DNA from 2 places in the Streptomyces sp. NPDC002463 genome. Region 1 is predicted to be linked to the other one. Evidence: riboswitches for the same ligand, from Rfam matches in the RefSeq annotation. Region 1 holds a riboswitch; the other holds the start of a gene.
What was found. Region 1 has a riboswitch for ZMP and ZTP ahead of glyA (serine hydroxymethyltransferase). Riboswitches for the same ligand answer to the same signal wherever they lie in the genome.
Positions count from the first base shown of each region.

Region 2: it holds a riboswitch for ZMP and ZTP, as region 1 does, so the genes downstream of both, ACFYX3_RS29420 (bifunctional 5,10-methylenetetrahydrofolate dehydrogenase/5,10-methenyltetrahydrofolate cyclohydrolase) here and glyA (serine hydroxymethyltransferase) in region 1, are expected to answer to the same signal.

Region 1 is NZ_JBIARL010000001.1:591,095-605,958, forward strand. It holds gene ACFYX3_RS02710 (FAD-binding protein) at 1-333, shown strand, start outside; gene ACFYX3_RS02715 (decaprenylphospho-beta-D-erythro-pentofuranosid-2-ulose 2-reductase) at 345-1,100, shown strand; gene ACFYX3_RS02720 (2'-5' RNA ligase family protein) at 1,114-1,704, opposite strand; gene trpS (tryptophan--tRNA ligase) at 1,796-2,809, opposite strand; gene glyA (serine hydroxymethyltransferase) at 2,925-4,193, opposite strand; ZMP/ZTP riboswitch at 4,257-4,347, opposite strand; gene rocD (ornithine--oxo-acid transaminase) at 4,463-5,668, shown strand; gene ACFYX3_RS02740 (polysaccharide deacetylase family protein) at 5,839-6,534, shown strand; gene ACFYX3_RS02745 (glutathionylspermidine synthase family protein) at 6,538-7,722, opposite strand; gene ACFYX3_RS02750 (hypothetical protein) at 7,741-8,040, opposite strand; gene ACFYX3_RS02755 (hypothetical protein) at 8,190-9,029, shown strand; gene ACFYX3_RS02760 (PLP-dependent aminotransferase family protein) at 9,016-10,455, opposite strand; gene ACFYX3_RS02765 (carboxymuconolactone decarboxylase family protein) at 10,503-11,003, shown strand; gene ACFYX3_RS02770 (isocitrate lyase/phosphoenolpyruvate mutase family protein) at 11,000-11,728, shown strand; gene ACFYX3_RS02775 (hypothetical protein) at 11,722-12,831, opposite strand; gene ACFYX3_RS02780 (hypothetical protein) at 12,833-13,201, opposite strand; gene ACFYX3_RS02785 (hypothetical protein) at 13,194-14,864, opposite strand, start outside.
Region 2 is NZ_JBIARL010000016.1:118,289-133,152, forward strand. It holds gene ACFYX3_RS29410 (aldehyde dehydrogenase family protein) at 1-996, opposite strand, end outside; gene ACFYX3_RS29415 (GAF domain-containing protein) at 1,040-2,470, opposite strand; ZMP/ZTP riboswitch at 2,563-2,669, shown strand; gene ACFYX3_RS29420 (bifunctional 5,10-methylenetetrahydrofolate dehydrogenase/5,10-methenyltetrahydrofolate cyclohydrolase) at 2,698-3,552, shown strand; gene ACFYX3_RS29425 (hypothetical protein) at 3,947-4,654, shown strand; gene ACFYX3_RS29430 (SWF or SNF family helicase) at 4,635-5,978, opposite strand; gene ACFYX3_RS29435 (DEAD/DEAH box helicase) at 5,975-8,929, opposite strand; gene ACFYX3_RS29440 (fatty acid desaturase family protein) at 9,212-10,300, shown strand; gene ACFYX3_RS29445 (MOSC domain-containing protein) at 10,389-10,934, shown strand; gene ACFYX3_RS29450 (tannase/feruloyl esterase family alpha/beta hydrolase) at 10,947-12,323, opposite strand; gene ACFYX3_RS29455 (hypothetical protein) at 12,482-13,351, opposite strand; gene ACFYX3_RS29460 (hypothetical protein) at 13,451-13,786, opposite strand; gene ACFYX3_RS29465 (class I SAM-dependent methyltransferase) at 13,869-14,474, opposite strand; gene ACFYX3_RS29470 (MHYT domain-containing protein) at 14,636-14,864, shown strand, end outside.

The sequences.
Region 1 (14,864 bases):
CGGCGGATCGCGGACCGGGGCTGCCCGTCCTTCCTCGCCGTCCTGAAGCGCTTCGGCGCGGGCGATCCGGGCTGGCTGTCCTTCCCCCTCCCCGGCTGGACCCTCGCCCTCGACCTCCCCACCGGCCTCCCCGGCCTCGGCCGCTTCCTCGACGCGCTCGACGAGGAGGTCGTGGGCGCCGGAGGCCGGGTCTACCTCGCCAAGGACTCCCGGGTCCGGCCGGAGGTGCTGGCCGCGATGTACCCCCGGCTCGACGAGTTCCGGGCGCTGCGCGCGGAACTCGACCCCCGGTCCGTCCTCACCTCGGACCTCGCCCGCCGTCTCGACCTCTGAGGAGTTCCCCCATGAAGGACGCCTTCGGTGCCCCGCAGTCCCTGCTCGTCCTCGGCGGCACCTCCGAGATCGGGCTCGCCACCGCCCGCCGGCTGATCGCGCGCCGCACGCGCGTGGTCTGGCTGGCCGGCCGCCCCTCCCCCGCACTGACGGCCGCCGCGGACTCGCTGCGCGCGCTCGGGGCGGACGTGCGCACCGTGCCCTTCGACGCGCTCGACACCGAGTCGCACGAGGAGCGGCTCGGGAAGGTCTTCACGGAGGGCGACATCGACATGGTGCTGCTCGCCTTCGGGGTCCTCGGCGACCAGGCGCGCGACGAGTCCGACCCGGTCGCCGCCGTCCGGGTCGCGCAGACCAACTACACGGGCGCCGTCTCGGCCGGTCTGGTGTGCGCGGGCGCGCTCCAGGCACAGGGGCACGGTTCGCTGGTGGTGCTGTCGTCGGTGGCGGGCGAGCGGGCCCGCCGCGCCAACTTCATCTACGGCTCGTCGAAGGCGGGCCTCGACGCCTTCGCGCAGGGCCTCGGGGACGCGCTGCACGGCACGGGCGTGCACGTCATGGTCGTACGGCCCGGGTTCGTGCGGTCGAAGATGACGGCCGGGCTCGCGGAGGCGCCGCTGGCGACGACCCCGGAGGCGGTCGCGGGCGCGATCGAGCTGGGGCTGCGGCGGCGCTCGGAGACGGTGTGGGTGCCGGGGGCGCTGCGGATGGTGATGAGCGCGGTACGGCACGTGCCGAGGCCGCTGTTCCGGCGCCTGCCGGTGTGACGTACGGCTCCCGCTAGGCCGTCGGCGCGGGCGTGTCCACCGGGCTGCCGCCCTGCGCCGGGACCGCCGAGATCGGGCGGCCGCTGCCGAACTCGTAGTCGTACAGCTTCCGCCACACGCCGTCCGAGCCCTGCTCGTACAGCGCGAAGGAGCGGCAGGTCCAGGCCGCCCCGTAGCCGGCGAGCTCCTCGAACGCGCGGTCCATCCCCTCCTCGGAGATGCCGTGCGCCACGGTGACGTGCGGGTGGTACGGGAACTGGAGCTCGCGCGCGAGGGGGCCGGCCTCGTCCCGGATCCGCTCCTGGAGCCGGTTGCAGCAGGGCACGCCCTCCGCCAGCGTCACGAAGACGACCGGGGAGAGCGGACGGAAGGTCCCGGTGCCTTCCAGGCGCACGGGGAACGGCTGGTGGTCGGCGGCGACGCCCGCGAGGTGCGCCTCGATCTCCGGCAGGCGCTCCTCGGGGACCTCGGTCGGCGGGACCAGGGTGACGTGCGTGGGGATGCCGTACGCGGCCGGGTCCCCGAAGCCGGCGCGCCGCTCCTGGAGCAGGCTGCCGTAGGGCTCCGGGACCGCGATCGAAACGCCGAGCGTTACGGTCCCCACGTCGTTCTCCTCCGTCGTCCGTCGAAATGTGTACGGGTGGTGCAGCGCCAGTGTGCGGCCTGCACCACCCTTTCGGCCAGGGTCCTCGGTCTCAGTGCTTGGCGGGCAGGAAGCCGATGCGCTCGTACGTCTGCGCCAGCGTCTCCGCGGCGACCGCGCGGGCCTTCTCCGCTCCCTTGGCCAGGACCGAGTCCAGCGTCTCCGGGTCGTCCAGGTATTCCTGGGTGCGGGCCCGGAACGGCGTGACGAAGTCCACCATGACCTCGGCGAGATCCGTCTTCAGCGCGCCGTACATCTTGCCCTCGTAGCTCTTCTCCAGGTCCTCGACGGACGTGGCGGTGAGCGTGGACATGATGCCGAGCAGGTTGGAGACGCCGGCCTTGTTCTCCGGGTCGAAGCGGATCACCGTCTCGGTGTCGGTGACCGCGCTCTTGACCTTCTTCGCGGTGACCTTCGGGTCGTCCAGGAGGTTGATGAGGCCCTTCGGCGTCGACGCCGACTTGCTCATCTTGATCGTCGGGTCCTGGAGGTCGTAGATCTTCCCCGTCTCCTTGAGGATGTACGGGGCCGGGATCGTGAACGTCTCGCCGAAGCGGCCGTTGAAGCGCTCCGCGAGGTCGCGGGTCAGCTCGATGTGCTGGCGCTGGTCCTCGCCGACCGGAACCTGGTCGGCCTGGTAGAGCAGGATGTCCGCGACCTGGAGGATCGGGTACGTGAAGAGGCCGACGCTCGCGTTGCCGGCGCCCTGCTTGGCGGACTTGTCCTTGAACTGGGTCATGCGGGAGGCCTCGCCGAAGCCGGTGAGGCAGTTCATGACCCAGGCGAGCTGGGCGTGCTCGGGGACGTGACTCTGGATGAAGAGGGTGCAGCGCTCGGGGTCGAGACCGGCGGCGAGCAGCTGGGCGGCGGCGAGCCGGGTGTTGGCGCGCAGCTCGGCGGGGTCCTGCGGGACCGTGATCGCGTGCAGGTCGACGACCATGTAGAAGGCGTCGTGGGTCTCCTGCAGGGCGACCCACTGGCGGACGGCGCCGAGGTAGTTGCCGAGGTGGAACGAGCCTGCGGTGGGCTGGATTCCGGAGAGCACACGGGGACTGTCAGAGGCCATGCACATCATTCTCTCAGGTGTGGGAACCGATCCCCGCCTGGCGGTGGGTGAGACCGGGAACACAGCGTGCCCCCGCGCTCCTGGGGACCAGGAGCGCGGGGGCACGGCTCTCTTCTCAGACCGGGAGGCCCGGGGCCGGGTACGCGGCCATGAGGGCGGCGACCTCGGCGCGGACGGTGGCGAGGGTGTCCTCGTCGCCGGTGCCGGCGGCGGTGACGGCGCGGTCGATCCACTCGGCGACCTCGGCCATGTGGTCCGGGGTGAGGCCGCGGGAGGTGAGGGAGGGGGTGCCGATGCGGATGCCGGAGGGGTCGAAGGGCTTCCGCGGGTCGTACGGGACGGTGTTGTAGTTGACGACGATCCCGGCCCGGTCGAGGGCCTTCGCGGCGATCTTGCCCGGGACCTGCCGGGAGGTGAGGTCGATCAGGATCAGGTGGTTGTCGGTGCCGCCGGAGACGAGGTCGAAGCCGCGGGCGAGGAGCGCCTCGGCGAGGGCCTTGGCGTTGGCGACGACGGCGTGGGCGTAGTCGCGGAAGGAGGGCTGGGAGGCCTCGCGGAGGGCGACGGCGATGGCGGCGGTGGTCTGGTTGTGCGGGCCGCCCTGGAGGCCGGGGAAGACGGCCTTGTCGAGGGCCTTGGCGTGCTCCTCGCGGGACATGAGCATGGCGCCGCGCGGGCCGCGGAGGGTCTTGTGGGTGGTGGTGGAGATGACGTCGACGTGCCCGACCGGGGAGGGGTGGGCGCCGCCCGCGATCAGGCCGGCGATGTGGGCGATGTCGGCGACGAGGACGGCGCCGGACTCGCGGGCGATCTCGCCGAAGGCGGCGAAGTCGATGGTGCGGGGCAGCGCGGTGCCGCCGCAGAAGATGACCTTCGGGCGTTCCTTGAGGGCGAGGTCGCGGACCTGGTCGAAGTCGATGAGCCCGTCGTCCTGGCGCACGCCGTACTGCACGCCCCGGAACCAGCTGCCGGTGGCGGAGACGCCCCAGCCGTGGGTGAGGTGGCCGCCCATGGGCAGGGCCATGCCCATGACGGTGTCGCCGGGCTTCGCGAAGGCGAGGTAGACGGCGAGGTTGGCCGGGGAGCCCGAGTAGGGCTGGACGTTGGCGTGGTCGACGCCGAAGAGGGCCTTGGCGCGCTCGATCGCGAGGGTCTCGACCTGGTCGATGTTCTGCTGGCCCTCGTAGTAGCGGCGGCCGGGGTAGCCCTCGCTGTACTTGTTCTGGAGGACGGTGCCGGAGGCTTCGAGCACGGCGGCGGAGACGTAGTTCTCGCTGGGGATGAGGCGCAGGGTCTCGGCCTGGAGCCGTTCCTCGGCGCCGACGAGGGCGGCGAGCTCGGGGTCGGCTGCGGCGAGCGCGGGGTGCTGCTGCTGGACGGTCATGATGCGGTCCTCCGGGCGTTCGGCGGAACGGTCCCGTGGCGAGGTGCGCACGGGACCGGGATCCCGTGATGCCCAGGCGAGCGGCACCTCGTGTGGTGGAGCGCGCTCGGCTCCCCCGGGGTCGCTTCCCCGTACGCCAGTCGCCGTGCGTGTTTCCACAGTAGCGGGCGCGCCGTCGCCGAGGTTTCCCCGTCCGGCATCCGAGCGACGATAAGAAAGGGGCCACAGCCCCTGGGTCACCCCCGATCCGCAGGACGAACGGAGATCCCGTGTCGAGGACAGAAGACGCGATCGCTTCCGCGGACGCGCACAGCGCTCACAACTACCACCCCCTCCCGGTCGTCGTCGCCTCGGCGGACGGCGCCTGGATGACCGATGTCGAGGGCCGTCGCTACCTCGACATGCTCGCCGGGTACTCGGCGCTCAACTTCGGGCACGGCAACCGGCGTCTGATCGACGCGGCGAAGGCGCAGCTGGAGCGGGTGACGCTGACCTCGCGCGCCTTCCACCACGACCGCTTCGCCGACTTCTGCGCGCAGCTGGCGGAGCTGTGCGGCAAGGAGGCGGTGCTGCCGATGAACACGGGGGCGGAGGCGGTCGAGACGGCCGTGAAGACCGCCCGGAAGTGGGGGTACGAGGTGAAGGGCGTGCCGGACGGGCACGCGAAGATCGTGGTCGCGGCGAACAACTTCCACGGCCGGACGACGACGATCGTGAGTTTCTCGACGGACCACGAGGCGCGGGACCACTTCGGGCCGTACACGCCGGGGTTCGAGATCGTGCCGTACGGGGACCTGACGGCGATGGAGGCGGCGGTCACCGAGAACACGGTGGCGGTGCTGCTCGAACCGATCCAGGGCGAGGCGGGGGTCCTGGTCCCGCCGGCCGGCTATCTGGCGGGGGTGCGGGAGCTGACCCGCCGGCGGAACGTGCTGTTCATGGCGGACGAGATCCAGTCGGGTCTGGGCCGGACGGGGCGGACGTTCGCGTGCGAGCACGAGGGGGTCGTGCCGGACGTGTACATCCTGGGGAAGGCGCTGGGCGGCGGTGTGGTGCCGGTGTCGGCGGTGGTGGCCGACCGTGACGTCCTCGGGGTGTTCCGGCCGGGTGAGCACGGGTCGACGTTCGGCGGGAACCCGCTGGCGTGCGCGGTGGCCCTGGAGGTGATCGCGATGCTGCGGACGGGCGAGTTCCAGGAGCGCGCGGCGGAGCTGGGCGAGCACCTGCACGCGGAGCTGGGGCTGCTCGTGGGCGGCGGTGCGGTGGAGGCGGTGCGCGGGCGCGGTCTGTGGGCCGGGGTGGACATCGTGCCGTCGAAGGGCACGGGCCGGGAGATCTCGGAGAAGCTGATGGCGCGTGGGGTCCTGGTGAAGGACACGCACGGTTCGACGATCCGGATCGCTCCGCCGCTGGTCATCTCGAAGGAGGACCTGGACTGGGGTCTGGAGCAGCTGAGGGGGGTGCTCTCGGACTGACGGGGTCCGTTTGAGGGAGGGCGGGGAGCGGTCCGGTCCGGACCGACCCGGACCGCTTCCAGAGGGCTGCGGGCGCTCCGGTTCGGACCGCCCGGGTCCGCTTCCGGAGGGTGGCGCGAGGTCAACTCGGCGCATTGACAGGGCACTTGGTCTAGGCCAATGATGCCGCCATGCCGAGACTCCGTCTGCGTCACGCCGTGCGTGCCGCGCTCGCCGCCCTCGTCCCGCTCGCGCTCCTCGGCGCGGTCGCCGGACCCACGCACGCCGCCCCGGAGGCGGCCTGGCCCGAGCCCGTCCCGGTGGTCTCGCACGTCGAGACCACCGACCCGGTCGTCTTCATCACCATCGACGACGGCTGGTACCACGACCCGGCGGCCGCGAAACTGCTGCTCGACCGCCGGGTGCCCGCCTCGCTGTTCCTGCTCCCGGGGGCGTACTCGTACGACTCCGGCTACTTCCACACCCTGCTCGACCAGGGCCGCTCCCGCGTCGAGAACCACACCGTCGGCCACCCGGACCTGACCACCCTCGACGCCGCCGGGCAGAAGGCGGAGGTCTGCGGGGCCCGTGACCGGCACCTCGCGGAGTTCGGCGACGGGCCGCGGCTGCTGCGCCCGCCGTACGGCACGTACGACGCGACCACCCGGACCACCGCCCGCGCCTGCGGGGCGAAGGCCCTGGTGACCTGGACGTACGACCTGACGACCTGGGGCCAGTGGACCCCGCCGACCCCGTCGCTGAAGGCCGGCGACATCATCCTGCTGCACTTCAACGAGACGGTGACGCAGGACCTCCGGCGGGCCCTGGACGCGGCCGAGGCCGCCGGTCTCACGCCCGCGCCGCTGCGGGACTACGTCCCCGAGTAGCCGCTACAGGATCACGTGCGGGAGGAAGCGGGCGTACTCGTCGGTGACGAGCCCCGCCGACTCCCGGATCCCGAGCCCCGCCGCCTCGTCCTCGACGACCCACGCGCCGAGCACCACCCGGTTGCCGTCGAAGTCGGGCAGCGGGGCCAGCTCCTGGTAGCAGCAGGCCTCCCCGTCCCGTACGAACGGCTCCGTACCGGCCTCGTGCAGGGTGACGCCCGCGCCCTCGCGGCCGAGCAGCGGCTTGGCGACCCAGCCCGCGGTGGAGGCGAGTTCGCGCGGCCCGTCGAGGTAGGCGGGCAGCAGGTTGGGGTGGTCCGGGTTCAGCTCCCACAGGATCGCGAGCAGCGCCTTGTTGGAGAGCAGCATCTTCCAGGCCGGTTCGATCCAGCAGGTCGTGCCGGTGCCGCCGCCGTTGTCGAGGGTGTCCAGGACGTGCCGGCCGAAGCGGTCGGTGGTCAGCCACTCCCACGGGTAGAGCTTGAAGCAGCTGCGGAGGAAGCGGAGCCGGTCGTCCACGAAGCGGCGCGAGAGCCGGTCCCAGCCGATCCGCTCGACGGAGAGCATCTCGGTGTCGAGCCCGGCCTGCTGGGCGGTCTCGCGCAGGTACGCGACCGTCATCAGGTCCTCGCCGAGCTCGTCGCCGTCCGAGTGGGCGAAGTGGACGGGGCCGGGCGGCAGCAGCGGGGCCTGGCGCCTCCAGGCGTCGACGAGCCGCTCGTGGAGGGAGTTCCACTGGTCGGCGCCGGGGAACCGTTCCTCCATCCAGAACCACTGCGGGCTCGCGGCCTCCACGAGGGAGGTCGGGGTGTCGGCGTTGTACTCCAGCATCTTCGCCGGGCCCGTGCCGTCGTAGCGCAGGTCGAAACGGCCGTACAGGGAGGGGAGTTCGGCCCGCCGCCGCCAGGACTCGGCGACGAGGCCCGCCAGCCTCGGGTCGGTGATCCCGAGCTCGGCGAAGCGGTCGTGCTCGACGATGTGCGCGGCCGCCGCCAGACACAGCGCGTGCAGCTCCTCGACGACCTCCTCCAGCGCCTCGACCTCGGGCAGCGAGAAGGAGTAGTACGCGCTCTCGTCCCAGTACGGGCGCAGCGAACCGTCCGGGTGGCGGGTCAGCGGATAGACGAGACCCTGCTCCTCGACGGTCTGCTGCCAGCCGGGCCGGGGATCGATGGTGTGCCGTTCCATGGTGCGTGCCTGCCCGCCTCAGCCGCCGCCGGTGCCCGAGCAGCCGAAGCCGCCGGTGTCGACGGCGGTCTTGTCGAAGCTGCCGCCGCTCACGCGCTTGTCGCGGACGGAGCCTCCGTAGTAGTACGCGCCGCGGGTGGTGCTGCCGTTGTCGTCGTCGCTGCCGCCTCCGCCGCTCTCGCAGCGGTAGCTGGGCAGCTCCTCGCGGGTCAGCGGGTCCACGCACCGCCGGTCCGGCTCCGAACCGCACGCGGTGATCGTCGCCGCGAGCACACCCATCCCGCCGAGCACCACCGTGCTCGACCTCAGCCTGCGCATGTCCGCCGCCTCCCCTTCACCGCGCCACGTCTTCACCGCGCCACGCTTCCGCCGCGTCACGTCCTCGCCGCGTCACGCCCTTCGCGACCGCACAGTGTAGGCCGGTGATTTTCGGCCTCAGGATCTAGAGTCCTTTCGTGCTACTCGGGATGATTTGCGCGCTCGCCTCGTCCGTCTGCTTCGGCGCGGCCTCGGTGCTCCAGGCGATGGCGGCCCGCGCCGCCGAGCCGGGGACGGGCGGCGGCGTCGACGTCGCGCTGATGTGGCGGGCCCTGCGGCAGTGGCGCTATCTCGCCGGCCTCGGGGCGGACGGCCTGGGCTTCGTGCTGCAGATCGTGGCGCTGCGGACGCTGCCCATCTACGTGGTGGGCGCGGCCCTCGCCGCGAGCCTGGCGGTCACGGCGGTCATCGCCTCCCGTGTCCTGAACGTGCGGCTGCGCCGGGTGGAGTGGTGGGCCGTGGCCGTGGTCTGCGCGGGGCTCGCGATGCTGGCGCTCGCCTCCGGCAAGGAGGGCCACCGGGACGGCTCGGAGGCGCTGCGCTGGGCGCTGCTCGGGATCTCCTTCGGGGTACTGCTGCTCGGCGTCGTGGCGGGCCGGCTGCCGGAGCGGTCCCGTGCCCTCGTCCTCGGCCTCGGGGCGGGGTTCGGCTTCGGGGTGGTCGAGATCGCCGTCCGGCTGATCGACGGCATCGACTTCACCGACCCCGTCTGGTACGCGCTCCTCGTCGGCGGCGGGGCCGCGTTCATGCTGCTGACCTCGGCGCTCCAGCGCGGCTCGGTGACGACGGCGACGGCGGGCGCGGTGCTCGGCGAGACGATCGGACCCGCGATCGTCGGGGTGGCGTGGCTCGGGGACCGTACGCGGGAGGGGCTCAACTGGCTGGCGATCCTCGGTTTCGCCGTGGCGGTGGCGGGCTCCCTGACCCTGGCCCGCTTCGGCGAGGCTCCCGCGCCGGAGCCGGCCCGGGAGCCGGTCAGCCCGTCGTGAGGTCCCCTTGCGGCAGCACCCCGCACAGGGCCTGGAGCGCACCCTGCCAGCCGCTGTCCGGGGGTGTGGCGTAGCCGACGACGAGGCCGTCGAGGGTGGGCGGCACCGTGGGGCGGCGGAACCGGTTGACGCCCTGGACGGCCAGGCCGCGCCAGGCGGCGGCCCGGAGGGTGGCCTGCTCGGTGCCGGGCGGCAGGGCCAGGACGGCGTGGAGGCCGGCCGCGATGCCGCTGACCCGGGTCTCCGGCGAGTGCGCGGCGACGGCCGCCACCAGTTGGTCGCGGCGTCGCCGGTAGCGCAGCCGCATCGCCCGTACATGCCGGTCGTACGCCCCCGAGCGCAGGAACTCGGCGAACGCCAGCTGGTCCGGCGCGCTCGACGACCAGTCCGCGGCCCCCTTCGCCGCCGCGACCTCCTCGGCCAGGCCCTGCGGCAGGACCATCCAGGCGAGGCGGAGTCCGGGCGCCAGGGACTTGCTCGCGGTTCCGAAGTAGACGACGCGCTCGGGGTCGAGGCCCTGGAGCGCGCCGACCGGCTGCCGGTCGTAGCGGAACTCCCCGTCGTAGTCGTCCTCCAGGACGAAGCCGCCGGAGGCCCGCGCCCAGTCGACGACGGCCGCCCGCCGGTCCGGGGGCAGGGCGCCGCCCAGCGGGTACTGGTGGGCGGCCGTCATGAGGACGGCCCCGCATCCGTCGAGCCCGGACAGCTCGTCGGTCCGCGTGCCGCGCTCGTCGAAGGAGAGGACGGGGGTGCCGAGTCCGGCCCGGCGCAGGAGGTCGTCGTGCAGCCAGAGTCCGTACGACTCGACGGCCACGTCCCGCACGCCCCGGGCCCGCAGCACCTCGCCGATCAGCGTCAGGCCGTGCACGAAGCCCGCGCAGATCACGATCCGCTCGGGCCTGGCGTGCACGCCCCGGGCGCGGGCGAGGTACTCGGCGAGGGCGGTGCGCAGTTCGGGGCGGCCGCGCGGATCGCCGTACCCGAAGGCCTCGTGCGGGGCGTCGGTGAGGGCCCGGCGGTACGCCTTGAGCCACTCGGCGCGCGGGAAGGAGGCGAGGTCGGGGGTGCCGGACTGCAGGTTGTGCACGGGCGCGCCGGGCCGGGCCCGGCCGGTGGCCGCCGACGGGGGCGAAGGGAACGACGGCGCCGGCGTCCGGGGCGCGGCGCGGCGGGCGACGCGGGTCCCGGAGCCCTGCCGTGCGGTGAGCCAGCCCTCGGCGACCAGTTCGGCGTAGGCGTCGGCGACGGTGTTGCGGGCCATTCCGAGGTCGGCGGCGAGCGAGCGGGAGGACGGCAGCCGGGTGCCGGCCTCCAGGCGCCCGCTGCGGACCGCCTCTCGCAGGGCGTCCATCAGGCCGGCGCGAAGCCGGGTGCCGCGGAGTTCCAGATGGAGGTCGGCCCCGAAAGTGGACCAGTCGTTCGCCATGGAAATGGACCATACCCCTGCGCCACCCGGCTCGTACGGTGGACGGCATGACGACCACCACGAGCACCGCCGTGTACGCCCACGAGCACGCCCCCCGCCTCCCCCTCGCCGAGCACGTCCCCGAGTTCTACCGGGCGATGCTCCGGTTGGAGGCGGCGGCCGCGAAGGACCTCGACCCGACGCTGTACCACCTGATCAAGCTCCGGGCCTCGCAGGTCAACCGCTGCGCGTTCTGCATCGACATGCACAGCAAGGACGCGCTGGCCGAGGGCGAGAGCATCGAGCGGATCGTGCAGCTGGCCGCCTGGGAGGAGTCCCGGCACTTCTACACCGAGCGCGAGCTCGCCGCGTTCGCGCTGACCGAGGCCGTCACCGTCCTCACCGACGGCTTCGTGCCCGACGAGGTGTACGCGCGGGCCGCCGAGCACTTCGACGAGACCGAACTCGCGCGGGTCATCGCCGCGATCGTCACGATCAACGCCTGGAACCGGATCGGCGTCACCACCCGCATGACGCCCGGCCACTACACCCCGAAGGCCGCGTCGTGAGCGCCGAGGTGCTGCGGGCCCTGCACCGGGACCGGCCCGCGGACCGGCCGCTCGTGCTGCCGGGACCGTGGGACGCGGCGAGCGCCCGCACCTTCGAGGAGGCCGGCTTCCCGGCCCTCGCCACCCCGAGCGCGGGGATCGCCGCCTCTCTCGGGTACGAGGACGGGGCGACGCCCGCCGAGGAGATGTTCGCCGCGGTGGCGCGCATCGTCCGGGCGGTGTCCGTCCCCGTCACGGCGGACCTGGAGGGCGGCTACGGGCTGTCCGCCGCCGAACTCGTCGAGCGGGTGCGGGAGACCGGCGCGGTCGGCGTGAACCTGGAGGACGGCGACGGCGCGGGCGGGCTCAAGGACCCCGGGGCGCACGCGGAGTGGCTGGCGCAGGTACGGGCGGCGGCCGGGCCCGGGCTCTTCGTGAACGCGCGCGTCGACACGTACCTCCGCGAGGGCGTCGCCGATCCGGCCGGGGACGCGGTCGCCCGCGCCCGCCTGTACGCGGAGGCGGGCGCGGACTGCGTGTACCCGATCATGGCCCCGGCCGCCGACCTGCCGGGCCTGCGGGCGGCCCTCGGCGACCTGCCGATGAACGCCCTGTCCCTCCCGGACGGCCCGTCCTTCGGCGAGCTCGGCCGCCTGGGGGCGACCCGCGTCACCTTCGGCCCCGGCCTGCTGCTCCGGTCCCTGCGCGGGCTCGCGGACCTGGCGGCCGAGGTGCGGGCTCAGTAGTCCCCGGGACGGAAGAACTCCAGGGCCACGCGGAGCCGTTCGCGCTGCTCGGGCCAGTCGGCCTCCGGGCCGGCGGCCAGGATCGCGTACTGGTTGCCGTCCGGGGCCGTGAAGGCGCGGTCGACGACCTTGCGGCGGCCGCCCTCGCGGTCGTACGCGTACACGAGCTCGGCGGAGTCGGCCGGCGCGCCGGCCTCGCCGGAGACCCGCCCGAGGCTGATCTCGGAGTACCCGGGCTTGTTGGTCCGCCCGTCCTCGGAGGCCCCGCGCAGCGCGTCGTACGGCGTCATGCCCGCGCCCTCGATGACGAAGACCTGGATCAGGCTCCGCCCGTCGGGCGCGTTGTAGAACACGCCCTGCTCGTTCTCGGTCCGGTTCCAGCCCTCGGGAACGGCGATGGTGAAGCCCTTGAGGTCCTGCTGGGCGCGGTAGCCGGGCGGGGGGACGTCGTCGAGGGGCGTGTCGGAGGGAGAGGGGGTCTCCGAGGGGGCCTGGTCCGGGGACTCGCTGCCCGTGGCGGTGGCGGTGGCGGTGGCCGAGACGGAGGCCGGAGGCCCGGCCGCCGGGCTCTTCCCGCCACCGCCCCACACCATCCAGCCCGCCACGGCACCCCCCACGACGACGGCCCCCGCCACCCCGGCCACGAGAACACCCCACGGCCGGGGCCGGGCCGCCGGGACGGGCGGCCCGGGGTACTGCCGGCCACCGGAGTCGTGGACGAACTCCGGGGCGTAGCCCGGAGGAGGAGGCGGAGACGCCACGGCCCCGGCAGCCGACCCGGGCCGGGCGAACGCGGGCCCGGCGGTCACACCGCCGTCCGGGACCACGGGTCCAGCACTCCGGCCGGGCCACGGGAGCACGGGTTCAGAGGCCTCGCCGCCCTGCGGGACCACAGGTCCGGCAGCCTCGCCGCTCTCCGGCACCACTGGTCCCGGAGCCGCGCCGGCCTCCGGGACCACGGGTCCGGCCGTCGTGCCGCCCTGCGGCACCACAGGCGCCGGGGCCCCGGCGCTCCACGCGGGCGCAGGAGCGGTCCCCGCGGTCCCCGGCTCCACCGCCTCCCAGCTCTGCGTCTCGTCGTTCCAGCGGGCCTTGCCGGTCATCTCATCCTCCGAGCAGGGCGCCGACGGCCTGGCCGACGGCCACGCCCGAGGCGAGGATGCCCGTCACCGCGCCCGCGTCCGTGAGGGCGCGGCGCAGGGCGGCGAGGCGGCCGGTGCCCGCGCTGCCGGTGCCCTCGATCTCGTCCTCCGCGTCGGAGAGTTCGGCGTCGAGCGCGGCCGTCTGCTCCGAGGGGACGACGCCCCCCAGGTCCGCGCGGAGCCGGCGGATGGCCTGGAGGAGCTCCTCCTGCCGGGCGTCGCGGGCGGGCTCGGAGCCGTTCACCGTGCTGGTGACGGTGTTGTTGTCGCCGATGACGACGTTGCCACTGGTGTTGGTGACGTGAATGCCGTTCCCCGTGTTGTCAGCCACGGTCGCCTCCGGTCGTGGAAGTGGTGAAGGTCTTGCTGGTCACGGTGTTGTGGTGGCCGACGGTCACGTTCCCCTTGGTGTTCTCGATGAACGTGCCGCCCTCCGCCACGTGCACGATCTTCTGCTCGAACTCGGCCGTCTCGTAACCGGCTTCGCGCAGCGCGAGCGTCACGCCGTTCGCGACCCGGTCCTGCACGCTCTTCAGGTAGCGGCTGACGTCCATCTCCTGGAAGAGGGAGGCCTCGTCGTCGGAGCCGAGCTCGCGGACCGAGGCCCACGGCCCCTCGGGCAGCGCGCCCGCGTGGCCGCCGGTGAGCACGCGCCACAGCTGGACGACGGAGCGGCCGATCGTGACGAGGGCGTCGCCGGCCGAGCGCGGGGTCCGGCCGAGCGCCCAGACGGCCTTGCCGAAGTAGTGGTTGTGCCGGTAGCGATGGGCGATCCGGTCCGCGTACCGGTAGAGCGGCTTCACCGGCCGCAGGACGTGCGGGGCGACCTCCAGCATGAGCATGCCGCCCTGGGTGTGGACGCGGACGAAGACGGTGGTGACGATCTCCTCGCCCCAGCCGCCGACCCGGATGCGGAGGAAGTGCCGACGGGTCTCGCCGCCCTCCTCGATGGAGCGCGAGCGGTGCGCCTCGAAGCCCTCGGGGGTGTACGGGGCGTCCGTGCGGGCCGGCAGTCCGTCGACGGGCAGGAAGACCACCTCGTCGATCTCCAGCTCGCGCAGCCGGTCCCGTACGGCGGCCTGGAGCTGCGGCGAGCCGTGCGCGGAGGGCACGCGCAGCGCCTCCAGGAGGGGGACGACGTGCCGCAGGACGGCGCTGTTGTCGAGCGGTTCGGGCATCTTGTCGTCGAGGTTCTTGCGGGGACGCAGCTCGACGGAGAGCGACCAGGGCTCGTACGCGGAGCCGGCGCCGCAGAACGGGTCGTGGGAGCCGTACATGATCAGCCGGGCGTGCTGTTCGACCCGGATCCGGTCGCGCAGCCGGCGGAAGCGGGCGCCCTCGGCCTGTTCGGCCGGGTCGGAGCGCTGGTCGGCGAAGCGCTCGCGGGACAGCTCCTGGGTGAGCGCGCGGGCGAACTGGCCGCGCTGGACGGCGACCGCCCAGGCCACGAGGAGCGGCACGGCGATGGTGATCCACACCTCGAGCGGGCCGACCTGCCACAGCTCCTCGGCGACGAAGCTGATCGCGAGGGCGAGGAATTCGCCCGTGTCGGAGAGCGCGCCGACGGGCTCCCAGCCCGACTCGTCGTCGGCGAACGCGAGGGCGAGGAGGAACAGCGCGGACTGGGCGAACATCAGCCGTCCGTACCAGCGCAGCAGGAACGCGGCGACGACCCGGTACACGGGGGCGACGGCGGGGCCGCGCACCCAGCGGGCGAGGGAAAGGATCAGGTAGGGGGTGAGGACGAGCGCGATCAGGCCCTTGGTGAGGGGGATCGCGACGATCCAGAGGGCGAGGATGCCGGCGGCCCAGGCGAGTTCGACGCGGCGGGCGCGCAGCGCGTGGGCGAGGACGCGGCTCGCGTCGTGGCCGAGGGAGGGGGCGGCGAAGCGCTCCTCGTGGACGTACAGCTCGTCGATGACCGCGTCACGGAACCGGTCGTCGAGGTACGTGCCGGCGCAGAGCAGCCGGGTCGCCTCGCTGGCGGCGGGTAA
Region 2 (14,864 bases), on a different contig from region 1:
GCCCGGGACGATCTTCTCCGTGCGGGCGACCGCCGCTTCCATGAAGTCGGCGTAGTGGCCGCGCTGGACGAGGGCCCGCGAGGGGCAGGTACAGACCTCGCCCTGGTTGAGGGCGAACATCGTGAAGCCTTCGAGCGCCTTGTCGCGGAAGTCGTCGTCCGCCGCCCACACGTCGTCGAAGAAGATGTTGGGGGACTTGCCGCCGAGTTCGAGGGTGACCGGCTTCAGGTTCTCGGCGGCGTACCCCATGATGAGGCGGCCCGTCGTCGTCTCTCCCGTGAACGCGATCTTCGCCACCCGCGGGCTGGACGCCAGCGGCTTGCCGGCCTCCTCGCCGAAGCCGTTGACGACGTTCAGGACGCCCGGCGGCAGCAGGTCCGCGACCAGGCTCAGCCAGAAGTGCACCGAGGCCGGGGTCTGTTCGGCCGGCTTGAGGACCACCGCGTTGCCCGCCGCCAGCGCCGGGGCCAGCTTCCAGACCGCCATGAGGATCGGGAAGTTCCACGGGATGATCTGTGCGACGACGCCCAGCGGCTCGTGGAAGTGGTACGCCACGGTGTCGTCGTCGATCTCGCTCAGCGCGCCCTCCTGGGCCCGCAGCGCCCCCGCGAAGTAGCGGAAGTGGTCGATCGCGAGCGGGATGTCCGCGGCGAGAGTCTCCCGGACCGGCTTGCCGTTGTCCCACGTCTCGGCGACCGCCAGCGCCTCCAGGTTGCTCTCCATGCGGTCCGCGATCTTCAGCAGGACTGCCGCCCGCTCCGCCGGCGCCGTCCGCCCCCACGCCGGGGCCGCCGCGTGCGCCGCGTCGAGGGCGCGTTCCACGTCCTCGGCGGTGCCGCGCGCGACCTCCGTGAAGGGCCGGCCGTCGACCGGGCTGGGGTTCTCGAAGTAGCGCCCGCCCGCCGGGGCGACGTACTCGCCGCCGATCCAGTGGTCGTAGCGGGCCTGGTACGACATGAGCGCGCCCTCGGTGCCGGGTGCGGCGTAACGGGTCATCGGCATGGCCTCCCTCGACGCGCCGGCCGTCCCTGGCCGGCGCTCACGCCCGAGTGTGGTGACCCGAACGTTGCAAGCCCGTTGCACCGGCGGACAGTTCCGCCTCCAGGGAGTCGAGCCTCGCCCGTACGGGAGGAAGCTGGGGCGCCGGAACCGCCGCGCACAGCGCCCGCCACACCACCACGTCGTCCTCGCCCCACGCGCTGTACGCCCAGTCGGCGAGCAGCCCGGGATCGGCCCGGTCCACCAGCGCCGCCCGCAGCCGGTCCGCCAGCCGCTCCCGCAGCCGTACGACCCCGGGCGCGGTCGACGCAGGGAGCAGCGGGCCCGCGTAGTCCCCGGCCGCCGCCGCCACGGCCCCCGAGGCGAGCTTCCGGTCGACCGTCGCGAAGTCCGCGTCCACCGCCCCCGCGAGCCGGTACGGCCGCGACCGCAGTGCGTCCGCGCCGAGCAGCGCCCGCAGCCGGGACAGCTCCGCCCGCAGCGTCACCGGGGTGACCGACTCGTCCTCGTACAGGAGCGTGAGCAGCTCGTCGCCGCCCACCCCGTCCGGCCGGTGCGCGAGGACCACCAGGATCTCGCTGTGCCGGCGGCTCAGCCGCAGTCGCCGCCCGCCCACCGAGAGCACCGCCTCGTCCCGGCCGAGCGCCGACAGCCGGATACACCCCGGGTCCGGGGCCGGCCCGAGCAGGGCCAGCTGGGACTCGGCCGCGCGCGCCACCGCCTGCACGAAGCCGAGACTGTGCGGGTGCGCGAGCCGCTTCCCGCCCGTGATGTCGATCGCGCCGAGCACCCGCCCGCTGTACGGGTCGTGCACGGGGGCCGCGGCGCAGGTCCACGCCCGCACCGGACGCCGGAAGTGCTCGGCGGCGACGACCTGCACCGGCCGGTCCATGGCCAGCGCGGTGCCCGGCGCGTTCGTCCCGGCCGCCGCCTCCGACCAGCGGGCCCCGGCCACGAAGTTCATCCCCCGGGCCTTGCGCAGGGTCCCCGGATGCCCCTCGACCCACAGCATCCGCCCGGCCGCGTCGCAGACCGCGAGTAGATGCTCCCCGTCCGTCGCGTACGCCCCCATCAGCTCCCGGATCACCGGCATCGCCGCGGAGAGGGGATGTGCTTCGCGGTACGCGGCGAGCTCGTCCTCGTCCAGCTCCACCCGCGCCGAACCGTCGGGGCTCACGCGCGCGCGTACGGACCGCCGCCAGGACGCCGCCACCAGCGGGCGCGCCTCCCGGAGGGTCCGGTCGACGTCAGCGCTCCCGTCGTCGACGCCAGTGCTCCCGTCGTCGTCCGTGGAGGGCCGGTTCTCGTCCGCACGCGGGTGGGTTTCCGTGCCCCGGCGAGTCGCCCTGCCCCGGTCGGTGCCCCCGCACCGGTCCGCGTCTTCGTCCCGTTCCGTCCGTGGCTCCGCGGCCACCCACGCTTCGCTCAACTCGGCCTCCTCGTCGAGGTCGTTCCGGCCCGTCGCGGTCATCGTGGTGCGCCCGGCGGCCGCCGACAAGCTCCCTCGCACCTCGGCATGTGCACCCTGTCCGGGACCGGCCCCCGGCCCCTCACGTAGAGTGGTGCTCGGGCCGTGACTGGCGCTTGAGGTGGATCACCACCGGGGAGCGGCCCGGCGGTGCGTCCCCTGCGGCGCGACCGTGTCGATGCCGTGCGCCTGGGCGAACCACCGGTCAGAGACGACGCCCAGGAGTTGCCATGTCCACCAGCACCGCCATCCTCATGGACGGTACGGCCCTCGCCCGCCGCACGGTCGAGGAGACCGCCGCCCGCGCCGCCGAGATCACCCGCCGCACCGGCGTCACGCCGTGCCTCGCGACCGTCCTGGTCGGCGCGGACCCGGCCTCCGTCACGTACGTGAAGATGAAGCAGAACCGCTGCGCGAAGGCCGGAATCCGCTCCAAGCACGTCGAGCTGCCCGCGGAGACGACCACCGAGGAGCTCGTCGCCGCCATCACCGCCCTGTCCGAGGACCCCGAGGTCCACGGCATCCTGCTCCAGCACCCCGTCGGCCCGCACATCGACGAGCGCGCCGCCTTCGAGGCCATCGCCCCCGAGAAGGACGTCGACGGCGTCACCATGGCCTCCTTCGCCGCCATGGGCTTCGGCCTGCCCGGCTTCGTCTCCTGCACGCCCGGCGGCATCATGCGCCTCCTCGACGCGTACGACGTCCAGCTCAGCGGCAAGCGCGCGGTCGTCGTCGGCCGCAGCGCGATCCTGGGCAAGCCGGCCGGCCTGCTCCTCCTCGGCCGCGACGCCACCGTCACGTACTGCCACTCCCGCACCGAGGACCTCTCCTCGGTCGTCCGTGAGGCCGACATCCTCGTCGCCGCCGTCGGCAAGCCGAACTTCATCAAGGGCGAGGACATCAAGCCGGGCGCCGTCGTCATCGACGCCGGCTACAACCCGGGCAACGTCGGCGACGTCGACTTCGCGTCGGCCGCCGAGCGCGCCTCGCTCATCACCCCGGTCCCCGGCGGTGTCGGCCCCATGACCATCGCCGTGCTCCTCGCCCAGACGGTCGAGGGCGCGGAGCGTCAGCTCGGCCTGTAGTCGACGGTGACCGGGCGGCGGCGGTGACGGGGGAGCGGCGGTGGCGTGGGCGCCCGCGGTCTGCGATCGTCACGATTCTGTACGGGTCGGTCCCGGCGGCCGACGAAGGCTGGCCGCGCCGCCGCCGAACGGCGAACCTGGTCCCTGTGTCCCACCCGCCGACCGCCACGCCTCCGACCGAGCCGGACCGCCCGGGCCCGTCCGGTGAGAAAGACGCCCGTACGGGCACTGACGCGCCTCGGTCTGTGGAGCCGCGTTCTCTCGCCCCCTCGAGCCCGGCCCGCTCGTCACCAGGCCCCCTGCCACCGGTGGCGAGTCCGTCTGGCCCACGCGTTTCGTCCGGCTCGGCGCGGCCCGGCCGGGGCCGGAGGCGCGGCGCGCCCGTTGGTTCGGTGTGCCCCTCCTGCCCCTGCTCACGGCAGCCCTCGTGGCCGGTGCCTTCCTGACCGCCCGAAGCGGGGCGGAGGGTGGCGGACTCGCCGACGGCCGGCCGGGCGGCGGCCCGGTCGGCGCGCCGGCGCCGGTCGTCACCGGTGGGACGGGTTCGACCGCCGGGACGGCCGACACGCCGAGCGCGGGCACGCCCTCGAACCGCCCGGCCACGGGCGGCACGCGGACGGCGTCCGAGGACCGCTCGGGCCGCCCGCAGGGCAGTACGTCCGCGGAGCCGCCCCGGTCCGGGGCCACCGCACCCGCCCACGGCACGTCCCCGACCGGCGCCACCCCCTCCGGCCGCCCGACGGACGCCCCAGCACGCGAGAGCTCCGTCTCCTACGAGGCGCTGCGCGTCGGCGACTGCTTCGACATCGACCGCGACGCGCCCGGCACCGCCCTCCGGCGGCGCTGCGACACGCCGCACCACGCCGAACTCGTCGCCCGGCCCCGCCTGGTCGGCTCCTTCGCCACCGATCGGGCGGTACGCGACGCCGCCACCCTGCTCTGCCGCGAACCGCTCCGGCTCAAGGCAGCCCGGCAGCCGCTCGGCACGCGCTGGACGACCTTCGTCCAGTACCCGTACCTGACGAGTCATCTGCTCGGTGCGGACACCGTCGCCTGCAGCCTGGCCGTCCTCGGAGGCACGCTCAGCCACCGGCTTCAGTAGCCCCGGCGGCGAACGCCGTCGCCAGGGCCGCCGCCGGGTCCCGGTCCGGCGGACCGGCCGGGGACCAGCGGGCCCCGACCTTCAGGTACGGCCACCAGCGCCCGTCCTCGCCGAGCCGCAGCTGAGCCTCCGTGCCCACGGCCGTCCACCGCGCGCCGCCCGTGCGCCGCAGCGCGGGGCGGTCGTCGTCCCCCCAGGCCTCGGCGAGCCGGGCCCCGGCCCGTTCCAGTGCCCCGGCGTCCGGCGTCCACTCCTCGTCCAGTACGGCGAGGGCGGCGGCGCCGCCGAACCGCCACGCGCGCGTGGCCAGGTCCAGCTCCGCCCGCGACCTGCCCGAACCGGCGGCGAGCCGCGCGGCGATCCACGGAACGGGAGCGCCCGCCGCGAGCCGTACCGCGTCCTGAGCGACCGTCGGACGGGCGCCGGCCGGGGCCGTCGCGTCCCCGCCGCCCAGCAGCGCTCCGAGCAGCCGGTGCGCGCGTGCCGCCGCGTCCGCAGCGAGGAACTCGAGGGCCGCCGGGTCGACCCCCGGCTCCGGCGGGGTGTCCGTGTCCAGGGACGGCGACCGGCCGGGCGCGGCCGGGAGGACCGGAGGGGCGGGCAGCGGCGGTACGAGGAACCCCGCCGCGAACGCCTCCTCGGCCGACACGCCGGGCGTCCCGTCGACCTCTCCCGACCCGTCGGCCTCCTCCTCGCCGAGCGCGGACGGCACGGCGGCCCGTGCGGCACTGCGCGCCTGCAGCTGCTCCAGGAGGGTGCGCTCACCCCGCCCCCGCATCAGCAGGAGCACGAACGGGTCCTCGTCGAGCAGACGGGCGACCTGGTAGCAGAGCGCCGTCGTGTGCGGGCAGTGGTCCCAGGCCTCGCAGGCGCACTCCGCCTCCAGGTCCCCGATGCCCGGCAGGAGTTCGAGTCCGGCCGCCGCCGCGTCCTCCACCAGGTGCGGCGGCATCTCGCGGTCGAGGAGCGCGGCGATGTGGCCCGCACTGTCGACGGCGAGGTCGAGGAGCCGCTCCCACTGCTCCTCCGAGAACTCGCGCACCAGCACGTCGCTGCGGTACGCCGTGCCGTCACGGTCCTTGACCATCGCGGTGATCCGGCCGGGCCGCACCGAGACGGCGCCCACCGCTCCCGCGCGCGCGTGCCGGCGTCCCGCCTTGAGCTGCTGCAGGTCCAGCGCGCTGTCCTCCAGGGCCTTCAGCCACACCCGTCCCCACCAGGTGCGGGTGAACGCGCCGCCGTGCGCCGGCGGCAGCGCCTCGAACGTCCGCTCGTCGTCCCCGTACCCGTGGGCGGGGCCGTTCCCCTGTCCGTACCCGCTCATCGTCCGTCCCCTCGCAGTCGCACCAGCTCCGTCAGTTCGGCATCGGTCAGTTCGGTCAGCTCCGGCGGGGCGTCCCCGCCGGTGCCCAGGACGGTGTCCGCCAGCTCGCGCTTGCGGTCGAGCATCGCGGCGATCCGGTCCTCGATCGTGCCCTCGGCGATCAGCCGGTGGACCTGCACCGGCCGGTCCTGCCCGATGCGGTACGCGCGGTCGGTGGCCTGGGCCTCCACGGCCGGGTTCCACCAGCGGTCGTAGTGCACGACGTGCTCGGCGCGGGTCAGGTTGAGACCGGTCCCGGCGGCCTTCAGGGACAGGAGGAAGACCGGCACCTCCCCGCTCTGGAAGCGGGCGACCATGGCCTCGCGCTCGGCGACCGGTGTGCCGCCGTGCAGGAACCGGGTCCGCACGCCCCGCGCTTCGAGGTGCGCCTCCAGGAGCCGGGCCATCCCCACGTACTGGGTGAAGACCAGGGTGCACGCGCCCTCGGCGATGATCGTGTCGAGGAGTTCGTCGAGCAGCTCCAGCTTGCCCGAGCGGCCCCCGATCCTCGGCCGCTCCTCCTTGAGGTACTGGGCGGGGTGGTTGCAGATCTGCTTGAGGCCCGTCAGGAGCTTCACGACGAGCCCGCGGCGCTCCATGCCGTCGGCCTCGGCGATCGCCGCGAGCGTCTCCCGCACGACCGCCTCGTACAGACCGGTCTGCTCGGGCGTCAGGGAGACGGTCCGGTCGGTCTCGGTCTTCGGCGGCAGCTCGGGGGCGATGCCGGGGTCGGACTTGCGCCGGCGCAGCAGGAAGGGGCGTACGAGCGCGGCGAGCCGCTCGGCGGCGGCCGGGTCCTGCCCGCCCTCGACGGCGGCGGCGAACCGGGTCCGGAAGGCGCCCAGACCGCCGAGGAGCCCCGGCGTGGTCCAGTCGAGGATCGCCCACAGTTCGGAGAGGTTGTTCTCCACCGGCGTGCCGGACAGCGCCACGCGTGCGCGTGCCCCGATGGTCCGCAGCTGTCGGGCCGTCGCCGAGTACGGGTTCTTGACGTGCTGTGCCTCGTCCGCGACGACGAGCCCCCAGTTCCGGGCGGCGAGCCGCTCGGCGTCCAGCCGCATGGTGCCGTATGTGGTGAGCACGAAGCCGCCGTCGGCGAGGTCCTCCAGGTCACGAGCCGCGCCGTGGAAGCGGCGCACCGGCGTGCCGGGCGCGAACTTCTCGATCTCCCGCTGCCAGTTGCCCATGAGCGAGGTCGGGCAGACGACGAGGGTGGGGCCCGCGGACGCCGGGTCGGCCTGCCGGTGCAGGTGCAGGGCGATGACCGTGATCGTCTTGCCGAGTCCCATGTCGTCGGCGAGACAGCCGCCGAGGCCGAGGGAGGTCATCCGGTGGAGCCAGTCGAGTCCGCGGAGCTGGTAGTCGCGCAGGGTCGCGGCGAGCGCCGGGGGCTGTGCGATCTCCGGCCGGTCGCCCTCGGGTTCGGCGAGACGCTCCCGCAGCCGTTCCAACCAGCCCGTCGCGGCCACCTCGACGGTGCGTCCGTCGACCTCGGTGGTGCCGGTGAGGACGGCCGAGAGGGCGTCCACCGGGGTGACCTTGCGGTCCTGGTGGGCCCGGGCCCGGCGGACCTCGGTCGGATCGACGAGGACCCAGCGGTCGCGCAGCCGCACGAGCGGCCGTCCCGCCTCGGCGAGCCGGTCGAGTTCCGCGCGGGTGAGCTCGTGGTCGCCGACGGCGAAGCGCCAGTTGAAGGCGAGCAGGGAGTCCGCGGCGAGGAAGGAGGGCAGCGCGGACGCACGGGCGGCATCGGCCGGGTCCGAGGTGGCGTCGACGCCGTCACGGCGTCCGGAGGCTCCGGTACCGACGGCTGCCTGCGGGCCGATCACCGCGTGGGCGGTGAGCCGGTCGGCGAGTTCACGCGGCCAGTGGACCTGGACGCCCGAGGCCGCGAGGGCCTCGGCCGCAGGGCCCAGGAGCTCCCCGACCTCCTCGTCGGCGAGTTCGACGGTGTCGGGCACGGCCGCCGACAGGAGCGGGGACAGCGGGGGCCAGGCACGGGCGGCACGCCGGAGGGCGAGGAGGGCGTCCATCCGGGCTCGGGGGCCGAACGCGGCTCCGGCCCGGCCGGAGCCCGCCCACACCTCCGCCGCGTCCGCCACGAGGGTCGGGTCGGCGACACCGTGTAGCTGGAGCACCGCCCTGAAGGCGGGCGCCTCCCGTGCCTCTTGGGTGAAGCCGGGCAGTTCGAGGCGGAGCGAGAGCCGTACGCCCGCGTCGTGCACCGCCGCCACGTCGGCGGCCCACGCCCGCTGTTCGGGGACGGTCTGCGGCGCGTCGGCCGCGAAGGCCGGCCCGCCGGCCGCGAGCGGGGCCGCGGGAGTTCGGGGCAGCGTGTCGGCCACCGCGTCGGCGAAGGCACGCAGCAGCGCCTCGGGTTCGGGCAGCAGCATCGGCTCGTCGTCGGACAAGGGGACGGCGTGCGCGGCGGGCGGCATCGACGCCGCCAGCGTGCGGAGTTCGTCCAGCTCACCGGGGCCGAGCGGTCCGACGCGCCACGCGTCGTGGTCGGCGGGTGTGAGACCGGGCAGCAGCAGGCCGCGCGCGACGAGGTCCAGGGCGAAGAGGGACGCGGCACCCCAGAACGCGGCCGCAGGAGAGGCGGCGTTCGAGAACCGGGCACGCGCGAGGAACGGCAGGGCGTCCCGTACGGACAGGCTGCGGGCGGCGACGGTCACGAGCTGCAGCGAGTCGCCGTCGACGACCGTGATCGCGGTGTCGCCGAGGTGGCCGTCGTCGGCGTCGCGGACGTCCGGCAGGGGCTCGTCGTCGGGTGACCAGAAGGCGATCCGTCCGGCACGCGGCGGATCGGCGGGCAGGAAGACGGCGGAGTGGCGGGAGAGTTCGTCTGAGGGGGAGGGGTCCTGGGCGGGTTCGCGGGCCGAATCATCGGGTCCGTGCGAGAGCGACAACGCATTCCTCAAATTTGACTACCTGGAGACCGAATCGCCGAGGATACCCCACGAAGCCCCCCGACGCGCACCTCCTTCATGTGATCCATGACACAGGCATTCGGCTCTCCCGGAGGGTAGGGCTCGCCCCACCCCCGTCCCCCGGCGCACCCCCGGCCACGGACGGGTGGTGACGTCATGGCCCCGGACGATCACGGATCCGTACGTTCTCGGTAGGCGCCAAGCGACCCAGAACCGTCGGTGGAACCACCGCACCGACCGACAGAAACCGGAGCCCCCGTCATGCCCCAGGCCACCGTCCTGCCTCCGGCCGCCGCCCCCGCAGCGGCGCCCGCCCGCGCCAGGAGCGGCAGCGAGTTCACCCCGCTCCTGCGGACGGTCAGGGAACAGGGCCTCCTCGCGCACCGCCCCGGCTGGTACGCCCGCGGCATCGTCGTCAACCTCCTCGGCATCGCCGCCGTGGTGGCCGGGCTCGCCCTGATCGGGCCCTCCTGGTGGGCACTGCTCCTCGCCCTGCCCCTCGCCCTGTTCTCGGCGCGCGCCGCCTTCGTCGGCCACGACGCCGGCCACGCCCAGATCACGGCCGACCGCAAGGCGAGCCGGATCCTCCAGCTCGTCCATGCCAACCTCCTCCTCGGCATGAGCCGGGAGTGGTGGAACGACAAGCACAACCGCCACCACGCCAACCCCAACCACCTCGACAAGGACCCGGACGTCGCCGCCGACATCCTCGTCTTCGCCGAGCACCAGACGGCCGGCCGCACGGGCCTGCACGGGTTCCTCACCCGCCACCAGGCCTGGCTGTTCTTCCCGCTCACCACCCTGGAGGGCATCGCGCTCAAGGTGTACGGGATCCAGGCCCTGCTCGCGAAGGACGGCCCGTGCCGCACCCGGCGCGAGCGGCTCGTCGAAGGCGCCCTCCTCCTCGCTCACTTCGCCGGATACGCGACGCTGCTCCTCACGCTCCTGACGCCCGCCCAGGCCCTCGTCTTCGCCCTCGCCCACCAGATGCTCCTGGGCGTGCACCTCGGCATGGCGTTCGCGCCCAACCACAAGGGCATGGACCGGCCGGACGAGCACGCGGACGGCGACAGCTGGGGCCATCTGCGCCGCCAGGTGCTCACCTCGCGCAACATCCGGGGCGGCGCCCTCACGGACTGGTTCCTCGGCGGGCTCAACTACCAGGTCGAGCACCACCTGTTCCCGAGCATGCCGCGCCCGAACCTCCGACTGGCGCAGCCCGCCGTCAAGGCCCACTGCGCCGCGCTCGGCATCCCGTACACGGAGACCGGTTTCGTGGACTCGTACCGCCAGGCCCTCGGTCATCTGCACGAGGTGGGCGCACCGCTGCGCACCCAGGCCGCCGAGTAGGGTCGTACGCAGAGGCGCGATGTGATCATCGGTCCGGGTGGGGGCGGGGAGCCTCCGCCCAGACCGGCAGAGAAGGGGAGCTCTCACCATGAGCGGCGGTACCGTCACCACGGTCAGCAGCAACGGCACGTACTCGTTCACCAAGCCCAACCGGGAGGGCATCACCCTGCTCGCCGGGCTCGGCGTGGAGGGCGACGTCCACGCGGGCGTGACCGTGAAGCACCGGTCCCGCGTCGCACAGGACCCCACCCGGCCCAACCTCCGTCAGGTCCACCTGATCCACGCCGAGCTGTTCGACGAGGTCGCCGGCGCCGGCTTCGAGGTCGCCCCCGGCGACCTCGGCGAGAACGTCACCACCCGGGGGATCGACCTCCTCGCCCTGCCCACCGGCACGCTCCTCCACCTCGGCGCCGAGGCCGTCGTCGAGGTCACCGGACTGCGCAACCCCTGCGCGCAGATCGACAACTTCCGGCACGGGCTGCTCAAGCAGGTCCTCGGCCGGGACGAGAACGGTGAGATCGTGCGCAAGGCGGGCATCATGGGCGTCGTTCTCACCGGCGGTGAGGTGCGGCCCGGCGACCCGATCCGGGCCGAACTGCCGCCGGAGCCGCACCGCCCGCTGGAGAAGGTCTGAGCGTCTGGGGTTTCACCCCTCCAGAGCACAGGAGTTGACCACGTCACCGCTCGCGGGCCGCGCGATCGTACGGTCCGCGGGCGGCGCCGTACCCTCCTCGACCCAGCGCGTCAGGGCGTCGAACGCGGAGCGGTAGCAGGGCAGGATCGGCCGCAGGCGGTCCGGATACGTGTCGTACAGGCCGTCCGTGTGCGTCCCGTCCTGCACCGTGTAGTAGCGGTGCAGGACGCCCCGGCCCCGCGCGTCGATCATCCGGTCGTACACGTCGGAGTCCGTGGCGATCGGCAGCAGGGTGTCGAGATCGCCGTGGAGCGTGATGAGCGGCTTGCCGATCCGTCCGGTGAGCGCGACCTTCGCGACCGCGCGGTGCACGGACGCCGGCCGGGAGGCGTAGTCGTAGGCGGCGTCCGAGGCACAGGGCGCGAGGATCTGCTCCACGGTCCCGCCGGCCGTGGAGCCGGGGCAGGCCGGGTCGTACGCGGGGTCGAACTCGGCCCGGAACAGCTTCTGCGTCAGGCCCCAGTAGGCCTTCTCGTGGTACGGCCACAGGAAGCGAGAGCCGGGCGCGAAGCCCGCCGCGATCAGGTCGTCGTCGGTGGCCAGGCCCTGGGTCCTGGCCACCGTCACCGGCAGGCTCGTGAGGAGGTTGGGGCCGCGAGTCGTCCAGAGCACGCCCTCCCAGTCCACCCCGCCGTCGTACAGCTCGGGCCGGTTCTCCAGCTGCCAGCGCGTGAGATAGCCGGCGTTGGAGATGCCGGTCATGTACGTGCGCTCCGGCGCGTGGCCGTAGCGCTGCCGTACGACCTTCTTGGCGGCCCGCGTCAGCTCGGTCACGCGGCGGTTCCACTCGGCGACCGCGTCGCCCGGCTCCTTCCCGTCGGTGAAGAAGTCCGGGCCGGTGTTGCCCTTGTCGGTGGCGGCGTAGGCGAAGCCCCGGGCGAGCACCTGGTCGGAGATCAGCGCGTCCGTGGAGTACTGACGCCGGCTGCCGGGGGAGCCGGTGACGACGAGCCCGCCGTTCCAGTGGTCGGGCAGCCGTATGACGAACTGCGCGTCATGGGCCCAGCCGTGGGTGGCGTTGAGACGGGAGTCGTCGGGGAAGTAGCCGTCGATCTGGACGCCGGGCACTCCCGAGGGGTTCCGGGTCGCCTTCGCGGCGAGTCCCGCCTGGTCCACCATGTCGGTGTACGGGGTGCCGGCGAGCCCGGTGGTCGTCAGGTCGTCCAGACAGGCGGACTGCTGGCGCTCGGCACCGGGTACCTGGACCCGGTCCTGGCGCGCGCAGTGCGCGGCGGCCGGAGCTTCGGCCCCGGCGGGGCTCGCGGGGGCGAGGACGGTGACCCCGGTGAGGAGCGCGGCGAACAGGGGGACGCCTGGGAACAGGCGCATGATGAGCCTCCGGTGGGACGACGTGAAAGAGGTGCGGCGCCACATCGTGCGGCGCACCCCAGCCACCGGTCCATGGCTCGAAACCACACCTCCGTCCGTCGTCCTATGGGGAGTCGAGACAGGGCGTGAGAGGGAGCCCCTGAGGAGGGCTGAGATCCTCAGGAGGGACGTACGGCCATCGCGTCGAGTGCTTCGAGGAGAGCGGGCAGATGCGGCCCCCGTGTCACGGGCAGCACCTCGCGCGGCAGCTCGTCGAGGAGGACGAACGCCATGTCGTCGGCCTTGGCCACGAGCGACCAGCCGGGACCGTCGGCACGCAGCATCCCCGCGGCCGATCGCACCCGGCCGACCGGCGGAGGCTCCTCCAGATAGCCGCGCAGCTCGTGCAGGGCCTTCCTGACGCCGGTGTACGGGTCGGAGGGGGCGCCTCCGGCAACCGGGGCCTGAGCCTGCGGTGCGGGCGGCTTCGGGCTGTCGGCGCGCGTGGTTCCCGCGCCGGCGGCCGCCGTCGGCGCCGGCTGTCCGTCCGCGCCCTCGTCGCCCACCCTGGACCGCCAGACGTCCCACTGGAGGGCCACCTCGTCGGCCCCCAGCCGGCGCTGAACCGGTCCCCACTCGTCACCGGAGGGCGGGGTCAGCGGCGCGGGGTCGCCCTCCTCGGGCTCCGGGTCGTGCGGGGCCGGGACACCGGGGGCGACGGTCGCCACGGGGAGCGGCCAGCCCGGCAGCCCGGCCACCACGGAACGCTCGTCGGGGGACAGGTCGTAGGCCATGCCGCAGTCCCAGGAGGAGATGGCCACCGCGACGAGCGACACGTCGTCGACGACGACCGTCCAGCGGGCCCCCAGCCCGTCCTGGCCGAACACGAGCCCGTATCCCTCGGCGTACGGCTGCAGGCCCAGCGCGGCGCAGGCCGCCGGGTAGTCGTCCCCGAGCACGCTCGGGAAGTTCCCGGGCGTCAGCAGTGCCGCGGTCAACACAAAGAGCGCGTCGGCGTCGGCCTCGGCGATCGGGTCCGTCCCAGCCACGGCGTCCTCCCCATCTGGTCGTCGGCGCACCTTAACCAGTGGGTAACCCGTGCGTCGAGGGTCTCCGCCCCGGAACCTCGCCTCTTCGGGGAATGCCCGTCACGCGTCACCGGCCTGCCGGGTGGGTGACGGGGAGCGGAGGCCGAGCAGCGAGCGGGCCACGACGCTCGGGGACTGGTTCCGTTCCCGGGCGAGGGCGATCAGGGCCCGGCAGGCCAGTTCGTTCACCCCGAAGGACAGCATGCCGGGGGAGACCCGGCTCGCCGCCTCCTCCGCCCTGGCCGGATCGTCCTCGGCGCAGGCGGCGACGTACTCGGCCGCCGCCTCGAAGAGGTTGTGCCCCTGTCGTGGGCGCGGTGGTGCCGACGCGGCGGCTTCGGGGGCCTTGCGGCCGGAGGGGAGGAGTCTGCGAAGTCTTTCGGGAATGGATGCCACGGCCCGCCGCCTTTCCCGGGCACGACTGCCCGGCATGTCCACGGTAGACAGTGAAGTGCCGGTAAAGAAGGGGGCGTTGGCGTCAGGACTCGCGGACCGCGAGGGCCAGGTAGCGTGCGTCCTCGTCGACGTAGCTGACGAGCCGCCAGCCGGCCTCGGCGAGCAGGGGGCGCAGCCGGGGTTCGGCGCGCAGGTCGTCCGGCGTGATCTGCCGGCCGTGACGGGCCGCGAGGGCGGCGCGCCCGATCGGGTGGAAGAGAGCGAGGCGCCCTCCGGGCCGTACGACCCGGGCGAGTTCCCGCAGATCGGCGACGGGGTCCGCGAGGTGCGAGACGAGCCCGGCCCCGAACACGGCGTCGAGCGCGCCGTCGCGTACGGGAAGCCGGCCGACATCGGCGAGCAGCAGCGTCCCGCCGTCCTCGCCGCCGCGTCCGGCGTCGACGGCCCGCTCGATCATCTCGGGGGTGAGATCGGCGCCGATGACCGTGCCGGAGGGGCCGACGGCGGCGCGGAGCGGCGGGAGCGCCCGGCCGGTCCCGCAGCCGGCATCGAGCACGGCGTCGCCGGGGCGCAGGCCGACCTCGCCCACGGCTGCGGCGTACGCGGGGCCGTCGTCCGGGAAGCGGTTGTCCCAGTCGGCGGCGCGGGCGCCGAAGAACTCTCGTACCTGTGTGGGGTCATCACTCATGCGTTCATGATCTCGCACGATTCGACACACGGAGGGGTGAAAGTTCTGTGTGTCCGTTCGAGTCCGGTCTGATCGTTCGGGATCATCTCTCTGTCATATTCCAACAGCTTTCGAAATGCGCCCCCGGTGCGCCCCCCGATGCGCACTAGCGTCCCGGAGCCATGGGACACCTGGACCACGCCACCTTCGGCTGGCTGACACCCGTGCTGTCGTACGCGATGGCCTGCATCGGCGCCGCTCTCGGGCTGCGCTGCACCGTACGAGCGCTCGACGCGACCGGCCGGTCACGGCGCAACTGGCTGCTCACCGCCGCCTCCGCGATCGGCACCGGCATCTGGACGATGCACTTCGTGGCCATGCTCGGATTCGGCGTGACGGGCACCGACATCC